Regions from separate parts of the Kitasatospora sp. NPDC048296 genome, predicted to be linked through region 1. Evidence: riboswitches for the same ligand, from Rfam matches in the RefSeq annotation. Region 1 holds a riboswitch; each other region holds the start of a gene.
What was found. Region 1 has a riboswitch for cobalamin ahead of ACGF12_RS26395 (cobalamin biosynthesis protein). Riboswitches for the same ligand answer to the same signal wherever they lie in the genome.

Region 1 (3,849 bases):
GGCGGCCACGACCGCTGCGGTTCGCCAACGCATATCGTTCCCCGCTCTGCTTCACGGACCCGGACGGTGTTCGTACACCAGTTCACCAGGGTCGTGCTCCCCAGGCCACCGGAATGGGCCATCCGGGGCACGGGGGGAAGAGGAGCCTCAGACCGGAACGGCCGTCGGCTGGGCCGCGAGCAGCTGCCAGAACCGGGGAGTGAGCGGCGGGGCGGGGGCGCTGGGCACGCTGGGGGTGCCCCAGTGGGTGGGGACGTGGTGTTCCTGGTGGAGGACGGGGAGGACGGCTGCGAGGTCCGGCTCGGGGACGGGGACGAGACGGGCGAGGGCGCGCAGATGGGGCTGCCAGCGGCCGGCGACGCACTGGCGCAGCAGCCGGTCCAGGGCCTCGGCGCGGCCGGTGGCCTCGACCAGCTCGGTCAGCCGCAGGCCGAGGACCTGGGCGAGGGCGTGGGTCTGGTCCGGGTCGCCGTCCCAGTGGCCGGTCAGTTCGGCCTGCTGGTAGGCGGGCAGGGACATGCCGACGCGTTCGGCCACGGTCTCCTGGCCGAGTTCGCGGGCGATGCGGTGGTCCCGCAGGCGCGTCGGGCGGGCCCCCATCAGGTCGGCGGCGGGGCACCAGAGGGCGCGGGCGAGGGCGATGAGCTCGGCCTCGCCGGGCCTCAGGTCGCCGTTCTCCCAGGCGAGGACGTGGCCGAACAGCAGCCGTACGCCGTGGGCGGCCATGCCCTCGGCGACCTGTTCGGGGGTCAGGCCGAGGCCGACCCGGTGGGCGCGTGCGGCCTCGGGCGAGAACGGCACCGGGGGCGGGGCGGCGGCGGGGGTCTTTCTGCGGCGCATGGCACCGAACGGTAGGCGCGGCCCTCGGCGCGCCCCCAGCCCCGGAACGCACGAAGCGGGACTGACGGGCCCTCCGCCGCGCTGGGCGATCGCACAGTGACGGCACCCGGCCGCCGTGCGGCCGCCGTGTGACCAACCCCTCCGTGACCTCGGTTGACGCGTGGATCGGCCGCGTGATGGGATCCTTGCGCCAAACGGAGGCATGGAGAGGAAGCCGGTGCGAATCCGGCGCGGTCCCGCCACTGTCACCGGGGAGCACGCTCGGAAGGTGTCACGGCGGGCCGTCAGAAGCCGCTGGAAGGCCCGGGGGTGCGTCCGACCCGGAAGCCAGGAGACTCTCGCCCCCGGTACGTCGATCCAGGGCGCGGACCCTGAGTGAGGACACGCACGCGATGCAGCCTGCCCCGCCCCGTCGGACCCCGAGCTGCCCACCGCCGTGCGCCCGCTGACCCGCGCCGCCGCCTTCGCGCTGGGCGCCGTCGCGGGCTACGCCGTCGACGCCCGCTTCGCCGACCCCCGCCGCGGCCACCCCGTCGCGCTCTTCGGCAGCGCCGCGACCCGCCTCGAACGGCGCCTGTGGCGCGACGACCGCACGGCCGGGACGGCGTACACGGCGCTGTGCGTGGGCGCGGTCACGGCCGGCGCGCTGGCCCTGGACCGTACGGTGGGACGCCGTCCGCTGGGGCGGGCGGCACTGGCCGCGGCGGCGACCTGGACGGTACTCGGCGGCACCTCGCTGACCCGGGAGGCGCGCACCATCGGCCGCTCCCTCGCCGCGGGCGATCTGACGGCTGCCCGGGAACGGCTGCCACACCTGTGCGGGCGGGACCCGAGCGCGCTGGACGAACAGCAGATCGCCCGGGCCGTGGTCGAGTCGGTGGCCGAGAACACCGCCGACGCCGTGGTGAACGCGCTGACCTGGGGCGCCCTGGCGGGCACGCCGGGCCTGCTGGCCTTCCGCGCGGTGAACACCCTGGACGCGATGGTGGGCCACCGCTCGCCCCGCTACGCCCGCTTCGGCTGGGCCTCGGCCCGGCTGGACGACGTGGCCGGCTGGCCGGGCGCCCGGCTCACCGCGCTGCTGACGGTGGCCGCCGCACCCGAGCCCCGGACCGCCTGGCGGGTCTGGCGGCGGGACCGCTCCGCGCACCCGAGCCCGAACGCGGGCCAGGCCGAGTCGGCCTTCGCCGGCGCGGTGGGCGTGCGGCTGGGCGGCACGCTCCGGTACCCGCACGAGCCGAAGGGCGCGCCGGTGCCGAAAGCGACGAACGACAAGCGACCGACGCAGGAGAGAGCGCCGGAGGGTGGGCCCCTCCTGCCCGAGGGCGGGCAAGGAGGGCGAACGTCGGCGCCGGACCACGAGCGCCCGGAGGCGAGTGCGGAGCCACGGGAAAGGGTGGAGCACCGGCCGGTGCTGGGCGCGGAGTTGCGGCCGGTGACGGTGGACGACATCGAGCGGGCCTGCACGCTGTCCCGGCGGGTGGGCGCGCTGGCGCTGGGTACGACGGTCGCGGGGCACGTCCTGCTGCGGCTCCTGATGAAGAGGGGTGGGGCATGACGAACGCGCTGCTGGTCGCCGGGACGACCTCGGACGCGGGCAAGAGTGTGGTGACGGCCGGGATCTGCCGCTGGCTGGCCCGCCAGGGCGTGCGGGTCGCGCCGTTCAAGGCGCAGAACATGTCGCTGAACTCCTTCGTCACCGCCGACGGTGCCGAGATCGGCCGCGCCCAGGCGATGCAGGCCCAGGCCGCCCGGGTGGAGCCGGAGGCGGCGATGAACCCGGTGCTGCTCAAGCCCGGCGCGGACGGCCGCAGCCAGGTGGTGCTGCTCGGCCGGCCGGTGGCCGAGGTCGGCGCGCTGGACTACCGGGAGCGCAAGCCCGTCCTGCTGGAACGCTCCCTGGAGTGCCTGGCGGACCTGCGCCGCCGCTTCGACGTGGTGGTCTGCGAGGGCGCCGGCTCGCCCGCCGAGATCAACCTGCGCGACCGGGACATCGCCAACATGGGCCTGGCCACTGCCGCCGGACTGCCCGTCGTGGTGGTCGGCGACATCGACCGCGGCGGGGTCTTCGCCGCGATGTACGGGACGCTGGCGCTGCTGTCGGCCGAGGACCAGCGGCACGTGGCGGGCTGGTTCGTCAACAAGTTCCGCGGCGACGCGCGGCTGCTGGCGCCCGGGCTGGAGATGCTGCACGAGCTGACCGGCCGTCCGGTGCTGGGCACGCTGCCGATGCTGCCGGGCCTGTGGCTGGACGCCGAGGACTCGCTCGACCTGTCGACAGTGGTGGACCGGGTCGACAGCCGCGGGCCGCTCGGGGCGGACGTGCTGCGGGTGGCCGTGGTGCGCTTCCCCCGGCTGTCCAACTTCACCGACGTGGACGCGCTGGCGCAGGAGCCGGGCGTGCTGGTGCGCTGGGCGACCCGGCCGGAGGAGCTGGCCGACGCCGACCTGGTGGTGCTGCCCGGCACCCGGGCCACCGTGGCGGACCTCGCCTGGCTGCGCGAACGCGGCCTGGAGCCGGCGCTGAAGGCGCGGGCGGCGGCCGGGCTGCCGATCCTCGGGGTCTGCGGCGGGTACCAGATGCTGGCGCGCTCGATCGACGACGAGGTGGAGTCCAGGGCGGGCGTCGTCGACGCGCTCGGGCTGCTGCCGACGAGGGTGCGCTTCGGCGCCGAGAAGGTGCTGGCGCGGCCGGTCGGCGAGGCGTACGGACAGCGGGTCGAGGGCTACGAGATCCACCACGGAGTGGTGGCCGTCGACGGGGGCACCCCCTTCCTGGACGGCTGCCGGGTCGGCTCGGTCTGGGGCACCACCTGGCACGGCGCGCTGGAGAACGACGGCTTCCGCCGCGAACTCCTGCGCGAGGTCGCCGAGTCGGCGGGCCGGGCGTTCGTCCCGGCGCCGGACACCTGCTTCGCCGAGGCACGCGAGGCCCGGCTGGACCGGCTGGGCGACCTGATCGAGGAACACGCGGACACCGACGCGCTGTGGAAGCTGATCGAGGGCGGG
Region 2 (3,849 bases), on a different contig from region 1:
TGTCGAGGGAGGCGCGGGTCTCCGCCCACCCGCGGGTCTTCAGGCCGCAGTCGGGGTTGACCCAGAGCCGCTCGGCCGGGATCGCGGCGAGGCCTGCGCGCAGGAGCTCCACCGCCTCCTCCGTGCTCGGGATCCGAGGGGAGTGGATGTCCCACACGCCCGGCCCGACCTCGCGCGGGTAGCCCGCCTCGGCGAGTTCGCCGGCCACCTCCATGTGTGAGCGCGTCGCTTCCAGGGAGATGACGTCCGCGTCGAGCTCGTCGATCGCCGTCATGATCGCGCCGACCTCCGCGTAGCACATGTGGGTGTGGATCTGGGTGTCGGCCCGCACTCCGGAGGTGGCCAGGCGGAACGCCTCAGTAGCCCAGTCCAGGTAGGCCGGGCGGTCGGCGGCCCGCAGCGGGAGGGTTTCGCGCAGGGCCGGCTCGTCGACCTGGACGACGGCGGCGCCGGCGGCCTCCAGGTCGGTGACCTCGTCGCGCAGGGCCAGCGCCACCTGCCGGGCGGTGTCGCCGAGCGGCTGGTCGTCGCGGACGAAGGACCAGGCGAGCATGGTGACCGGGCCGGTGAGCATGCCCTTGACCGGGCGGTCGGTCAGGCCCTGGGCGTAGCGGAACCAGTCGACGGTCATCGGGTGCGGGCGGGAGATGTCCCCGGCGAGGACCGGCGGGCGGACGTAGCGGGTGCCGTAGGACTGCACCCAGCCGTGCCGGGTGGCGAGGTAGCCGGTGAGCTGTTCGGCGAAGTACTGGACCATGTCGTTGCGCTCGGGCTCGCCGTGCACCAGGACGTCGAGGCCCGCCTTCTCCTGGTACGCGATGACCTCGCGGACCTCCGCCTCGATCCGCTCGCGGTAGGCGGCGGCGTCGATCCGTCCGGCACTCAAGTCGGCTCGGGCGACGCGCAGTTCGGTGGTCTGCGGGAAGGAGCCGATGGTGGTGGTCGGCAGCAGCGGCAGGCCGAGGCGGGCGCGCTGGGCCTCGGCGCGTACGGGGTAGGACTGGGCGCGACGGGTGTCGTCGGGGGTGACGGCGGCGCTGCGGGCGCGGACGGCCGGGTCGCGGGTGATCGGCGAGTTGGCCCGGGAGGCGAGGTCGGCGCGGTTGGCGGCGAGGTCGGCGGCGATCGCGGCGGTGCCCTCGCGCAGGCCGCGGGCCAGCAGTGCGACCTCCCGCGCCTTCTGCTCGGCGAAGGCGAGCCAGCGCAGGATCTGCGGGTCGACGTCGCGCTCCGCGGAGGCGTCCAGCGGCACGTGCAGGAGGGAGCAGGACGGCGCGACGTCGACCCGGTCGGCGAGGCCGAGCAGGGTCGCGAGGGTGGCCAGCGACTTCTCCAGGTCGTTGATCCAGATGTTGCGGCCGTCGACCACGCCCGCGACCAGCCGCTTGCCGGGCAGCCCGCCGGCGGCGGCGAGGTCGTCCAGGTTGGCGGCGGCCGGGCCGGTGAAGTCCAGTGCCAGCCCCTCGACCGGGGCCTTGGCGAGGACAGGGAGCGCCTCGCCGAGGCGGTCGAAGTAGCTCGCGACCAGCAGCTTCGGACGGTCGGCCAGGGCGCCGAGCTCGCGGTAGGCGCGGGCGGCGGCACGCAGTTCGATCGTCCCGCGCTCGGCCGGGGTGCGGTCCTGGACGAGCGCGGGCTCGTCCAGCTGCACCCACTCGGCGCCCGCGGCCTTCAGGTCGGCGAGCAGCTCCGCGTAGACGGGCAGCAGCCGGTCCAGCAGGGTGATCGGCTGGAAGTCCTCGGCCACGCCCGGGGCGGGCTTGGCCAGTAGCAGGTAGGTGACCGGTCCGACCAGCACCGGGCGGGCGCGGTGGCCGAGCGCGAGCGCCTCCCGCAGTTCGGCGACCGCCTTGGCCGGGTTGGCGGCGAAGGCCGTGTCCGGCCCCAACTCGGGCACCAGGTAGTGGTAGTTGGTGTCGAACCACTTGGTCATCTCCAGCGGCGCGACGTCCTGGGTACCGCGCGCCATCGCGAAGTACCCGTCCAACGGGTCCGCCTCTACGGCGGCCCGGTGCCGGGCGGGGATCGCGCCGACGGCCACCGAGGCGTCCAGCACGTGGTCGTAGAACGAGAAGTCGCCGGTCGGGACCTCCCCGACACCGGCTTCGGCGAGCTGTGCCCAGTTCTCGCGGCGCAGCCCGGCGGCGGTGGCCTGGAGCTCCTCGGCGGTGACGGCACCCTTCCAGTAGCCCTCGATCGCCTTCTTCAGTTCCCGGCCCTGGCCCTGGCGGGGGTATCCGTACACGGTGGCGAGAGTTGCCGCGGCTGCGGACTTCGTGGTCAAGGGACTCTCCTTCGCGAGCCTGATTCCTCATGGTCCCGGGGACGGGACGAAGGCGCGAAGGGATGACGAACCCGGCGAGCGACCGCACATGGGGGCGGCTTCGCCTGGTATGGTCGCCGACCCGCCCTCGAGGTCACCGGATGGCCGCGCGCGATCGGTCGCACGCGGGCAACGGGCAGGTCTTCGGACTCGCGGGCACACCCGCCCTGACCTTCCAGGGACGAACACCTACTGGCCGTCGCTTCCCGGACCCGTTCCGGACCCAGTGCGTATGACGGCGGTCGTTCCCACTCACCGCTGCGGGGCAGTCCCGGACTGGCCAGTTGAAAGGCGTCACCGGGTTCCCTCTTACGACACCCCGCCTGGCGGACGGGGCGAACCAGTTGCCCGGCCAGCCTAAGGCCAATCCCCCGCTGCCCGGCCGGAGAATCACTCAAGCATCCACATACTGAGACGAGGTCAGGCGCGAGGACGTCCGCCCGCGGCCACGCCGATGATGAAGGTGCTGTGCTTGCTGCATCCGGCTTTCACGCCGACCTCGATCGTGGCAACGGGCAACCACTGGGTCCTGGACGCCTTCGGCGGCCTCGTGGCAGCGGTGGCGGGTTTCGGGCGGTGAGGCCCGAACAGCACGACAGCGAGGCCCGTCCCATCGGGGACGGGCCTCGGCTCATCAGCAGCGTCAGGCCGTCGGAGCCTTGAGGACGCGCAGCAGGCGGGTGACCTCGGTCGCCATGGCGGTTCGTCCGGAGCCGAGGTAGCGGCGGGTATCGACGAGTGACGGGTTGTCGTCGAGGGTGCGGCGCACGGCGGTGGTGAAGACCTGGTTGAGGTGGGTGGCGATGTTGACCTTGGTCATGCCGTGTTCGACGGCGCGGGCGAGGTGTTCGTCGGCGACGCCGGAGGAGCCGTGCAGGACCAGTGGGACGGGGACGGCGTCGCGTAGTTCGGCGATCAGGTCGTAGTCGAGGACGGCGTCGCGGGTGAGCATGGCGTGGGAGGTGCCGACGGCGACGGCGAGGGCGTCGACGCCGGTGGCGGCGACGAAGGCGGCCGCCTCGGCGGGTACGGTTCGGGCGCCGGGGGCGTGGACGCCGTCCTTGCCGCCGACCTCGCCGAGTTCGGCCTCCACCCACACGCCCGCCGCGTGGCAGCGGGCGACCACCTCGGCGGTGGCGCGGACGTTCTCCTCGTAGGGCAGTACGGAGGCGTCGAACATGACCGAGGAGAAGCCGAGTTGGACGGCCTCGGCGACGAGGTCGGTGGAGGTGGCGTGGTCGAGGTGGACGGCGACGGGCACCGCGGCGGTGCGGGCGGTGGCGAGCACGGCGGAGGCTATCGGGGTCAGCGCCCCGTGGTAGCGGACGGCGTTCTCGCTCAGCTGCAGGACCACCGGGGCGCCGGCGGCCTCGGCTCCGGCGACGATGGCCTGGGCGTGTTCGAGCTGGATGACGTTGAACGCGCCGATGCCGCGCGCGGCATTCGCCGCGGGAGTGACGATGTCGCCGGTTCCGGTCAGGGGCACGGGTTGAACTCCTCAGCTGCGAAGGGTGCGAAGGGTTGGA
Region 3 (3,849 bases), on a different contig from region 1:
GGGTCGAAGGGGTAGCGCCGCAGGCTGACCTCCGTCCCCTCGCTCTTGCCCTCGACGTCGTACGCGGTGGGCCGGTCGGTGCCGCCGGGGCGCGGGACGGGCTTGGGGTAGGGCGGCAGGACGGGTTCGCCCTCGGGTTCGTCCAGGCGCTCCAGGAAGGAGTAGAGCAGCGGGCGCAGCAGCCGGGCGGATTCGCCGCGGTGGGCGAGCGAGCGGTCGGTGATGTCAGTGAGGTCGGCCGGGTCCCGGGCCAGGGCCTGTTCGAGCTGGGCGGCGAGGTCGCCGTCCGGGTCGAGGACGGGCGCGGCCTGGCCGAAGGCGTAGCTGGGGGAGTGCGGGTCGAGTTCGGCGGCGCCGGTGGCGACCAGCAGGGTGCGGCGGCCCAGGGCGGCGCCGTAGACGGAGACCGAGCCGTGGTCGCCGATCAGGCAGTCGGCGGCGACCAGCGCGGCCTGCCAGCCCTGGTGCGGCGGGATCAGCCGCAGGCCCATCCGGCGGGCGTCGTCGAGCAGCGTCTCGGGGTCGTGCCGGCTCCAGATGTTGGGGTGCAGCACGACGGCCACCGTGTACTCGTCGGCGGGCAGCCGGCGGACCAGGCGGCGGGGCAGGTCGGGGCGGCGGCCGAGTAACGAGTGCCCGCTCCAGGTGGAGTTGACGACGACGAGCCGGCGGCCGTCGACGGCTCCGAGTGCGGCGCGGTAGGCGTCCCGGGAGCGTTCGCTGCCGAGGATCCGGTCGAAGCACGGGTCGCCGACCACCCGGGCGACGTCCAGGGCCTCGGGGCAGGAGACCCGCAGCCGGTCCAGCTGCTCGGGGTGGGAGAGGCCGAGGACGTCCACGAACACCCGCCCCCGGTGGGTGAGTTCGTTGCGGGACAGGCCCGCGGCGCTGACCGTGTCGCCGGTGGACTCGGTCACCAGACGGTTGTAGCCGGCGCCGTGCGGGAGGACGACCAGGTGGGCGTCCAGCCGGTGCATGGAGGCGTGGACGGCGCAGGCGACGGCCAGGTCGAAGCGGCGGCGGACGGCGTCCTCCCACTCCAGCACGGTGTAGCCGGGCAGGCCGCGCAGGTAGTCGGTGAGGCCGCGGTCGGCGAAGGCGGAGCCGGGGTTGACGGTGAAGTACCGCTCGATGCCGTCCTGGTTCAGCAGGGTGAGGACGTCCAGGACCCGGGTCGCCGAGGTGAGGGTGCGGGCGACCGCCAGCACGCGGGCCTTGACCGGGCGGGTGTTCCAGCGGTCGGCGGGCCAGACGTGGGGGTGGGACGGCACCTCATGATCGTACTCATCCGGGCCGCTCCCGGGGTGCCCCTTGCGAGAGACGGTCGGGCCCGAGTGTCGGTCAGCCCGCCGCTGCGGTGGGTTCGTGGTGTTCTCCGGCGGCGCACTCGTCGAGGAGGGGGCGCATGCTGTCGTCCACGAGCCGGTAGCGCACCACGCGTCCGTCCTTGTCCCCGGTGACCGCGCCCGCGGTGCGGAGCAGTCGCAGGGCCTGGGAGACGGCGGGGTCGCGCATGCCGGTGGCGACCGCGAGGTCGCTGACGGCGAGCGGCCCGGCCCGGTGCAGGGCGAGCAGCAGGGCGAGCCGTCCGGGGTCGGCGAGCAGGGAGAACCGCTCGGCCCAGGTCCGGACGTGGGCGGTGTCCCCGATGGCGGCGATGGCCTCGCAGACCCGGTGTCCGTCGATGGTGCGGTGGCCCGCGCGGTCGGCCGGTACGAGATGCATGCGGACATTCTGGCAGCTCACGACCTGTGATCCTGGACACCTGCACAGGTGCGCAACCTTGCGAGGGTGGTGGACTGCCCCTACGGTGTTCCCCGCCGTGGTGCTCGGGAAGACCGGTGACGGACCCTCAGGGGTCCCAGTCCGGAGCGGCCCTCGCCACTGTGATCGGGGGAGAGTTGTCCGAACCCACATGCCACTGGGCGCCTCGTGCGCCTGGGAAGGCGGGTCCGGAAGCCCCGTAAGCCAGGAGACCGGCCACGGCATCTCACGAAGTCTTTCCACGAGGTGCTGGAGCGTGATCCGAAGATGACCCTGCCCGAAACCGCCACTCCCACGGAGGCGGCCCCCTCCGTCCTGCCCACCTTCAGATGGAAGCGCGAGGACACCATCCGCACGGCCGGGTTGATGGGGGTGATCCTGGCCATGCACGTGGTGGCCTTCGGGACGCTCGTCTTCCTGGTCGCGCCGCACAACTACGCCGTCGGGACCCAGGTCTTCGGGGTGGGCCTGGGTATCACCGCCTACACCCTCGGCATGCGGCACGCCTTCGACGCCGACCACATCGCGGTGATCGACAACACCACCCGCAAGCTGATGGCGGACGGCAAGCGGCCGGTCTCGGTCGGGTTCTGGTTCGCCCTCGGGCACTCCTCGATGGTGGTCCTCATGGCCGCCCTGGTGGCGGGCGGCGCCCAGCTGGCGAACACGCTGATGGACGACGACTCGGCCACCCACAAGTGGCTCGGGCTGGTCGGCACCACGGCCTCCGGCGCCTTCCTCTACCTGATCGGCGCGCTCAACCTGGCGGCGCTGGTCGGCATCCTCAAGGTGTTCCGCTCGATGCGGGCCGGGAAGTACGACGAGGCGCAGCTGGAGGAGCACCTCAACTCGCGCGGCTTCATGGCCCGGGTGCTGAACCGGGCGACCCGCTCGATCACCCGGCCCGGGCAGATGTTCCCGGTGGGCATGGTGCTGGGCCTGGGCTTCGACACCGCGACCGAGGTCACCCTGATGGTGATGGCCGGCTCGGGTGCGGCGGCAGGGCTGCCCTGGTACGCGATCGTCTGCCTTCCGCTGCTGTTCGCGGCGGGGATGAGCCTGTTCGACACCCTGGACGGGACCTTCATGAACTTCGCGTACCAGTGGGCGTTCTCCAACCCGGTGCGCAAGGTGTACTACAACCTGACCATCACCGGGCTGTCGATCGCGGTGGCCTTCATCATCGGCACCATCGAGCTGGTCGGGGTGCTGCACGAGAAGCTCGACCTGACCGACCCGGTCACCGGGTTCATCGCGGACATCTCGCTGGACAACGTCGGATACGCGATCGCCGGGCTGTTCGTGGTGGTGTGGGCGATCGCGATCGCCTACTGGAAGCTGGCCGGGGTCGAGAAGCGCTGGACGCCCGCGGAGTAGCCCGTCGGTCCCGCCGCCGCGCTGAGGTCCTTTCCGAACGCCGAAACGGCGCCTCCCCCGGGCGGGGAGGCGCCGTTTCGCTCGTGGTCAGTGCCGGTCGCCGTACCGGCGGCGGAACTGCTCGACCCGGCCGGCGGTGTCGAGCACCCGGGACTGGCCGGTGTAGAAGGGGTGGCTCGCGGAGGAGATCTCGACGTCGATCACCGGATAGGTGTTGCCGTCCTCCCACTCGACGGTGCGGTCGCTGGTGACCGTCGAGCGGGTCAGGAAGGCGAGGCCGCCGACCTTGTCGCGGAAGACGACCGGGCGGTAGCGGGGATGGATTCCGGACTTCATGGCTGGGCTCCTCCGGGGTGGTTGCGGGGTGTTCGTTCAGCGCTCTTCGCGGAAGTCGACGTGCCGGCCCATGACCGGGTCGTACTTGCGCAGGACCATCCGGTCCGGGTCGTTCCGGCGGTTCTTGCGGGTCACGTACGTGTAGCCGGTGCCGGCGGTGGAGCGGAGCTTGATCACGGGGCGTAGTTCGCTGCGGGCCATGGGGTGTCCTCCTGGGCCTCGGGTGCCGGGTTCGAGGGGCTGGGTCGAAACCGTACACCGAAATGGAAGTCGTTTTCATCTGACCTCAACATGAACTCCGTCCCGCCCATTCCCGGAGGCGCGCGAGGGAAGGTCCGATGGCCGAGAACGGGCAGTGGCGTGCGACCGTCG

Region 2: another riboswitch for cobalamin. It lies ahead of metE (5-methyltetrahydropteroyltriglutamate--homocysteine S-methyltransferase); the one in region 1 lies ahead of ACGF12_RS26395 (cobalamin biosynthesis protein).
Region 3: another riboswitch for cobalamin. It lies ahead of ACGF12_RS19885 (HoxN/HupN/NixA family nickel/cobalt transporter); the one in region 1 lies ahead of ACGF12_RS26395 (cobalamin biosynthesis protein).

Annotation. Positions count from the first base shown of each region.
Region 1 is NZ_JBICZB010000051.1:46,972-50,820, reverse strand. Features, by position in the region: gene ACGF12_RS26405 (alpha/beta hydrolase family protein) at 1-33, opposite strand, end outside; gene ACGF12_RS26400 (helix-turn-helix domain-containing protein) at 148-840, opposite strand; cobalamin riboswitch at 1,047-1,178, shown strand; gene ACGF12_RS26395 (cobalamin biosynthesis protein) at 1,277-2,398, shown strand; gene ACGF12_RS26390 (cobyric acid synthase) at 2,395-3,849, shown strand, end outside.
Region 2 is NZ_JBICZB010000121.1:6,124-9,972, forward strand. Features, by position in the region: gene metE (5-methyltetrahydropteroyltriglutamate--homocysteine S-methyltransferase) at 1-2,284, opposite strand, end outside; cobalamin riboswitch at 2,441-2,683, opposite strand; partial or broken gene ACGF12_RS36740 (phosphatase PAP2 family protein) at 2,781-2,897, shown strand; gene ACGF12_RS36745 (ketose-bisphosphate aldolase) at 2,967-3,809, opposite strand; gene ACGF12_RS36750 (1-phosphofructokinase family hexose kinase) at 3,800-3,849, opposite strand, start outside.
Region 3 is NZ_JBICZB010000031.1:29,012-32,860, reverse strand. Features, by position in the region: gene ACGF12_RS19895 (hypothetical protein) at 1-1,271, opposite strand, end outside; gene ACGF12_RS19890 (ArsR/SmtB family transcription factor) at 1,342-1,725, opposite strand; cobalamin riboswitch at 1,807-2,000, shown strand; gene ACGF12_RS19885 (HoxN/HupN/NixA family nickel/cobalt transporter) at 2,032-3,141, shown strand; gene ACGF12_RS19880 (type B 50S ribosomal protein L31) at 3,229-3,477, opposite strand; gene rpmG (50S ribosomal protein L33) at 3,514-3,678, opposite strand.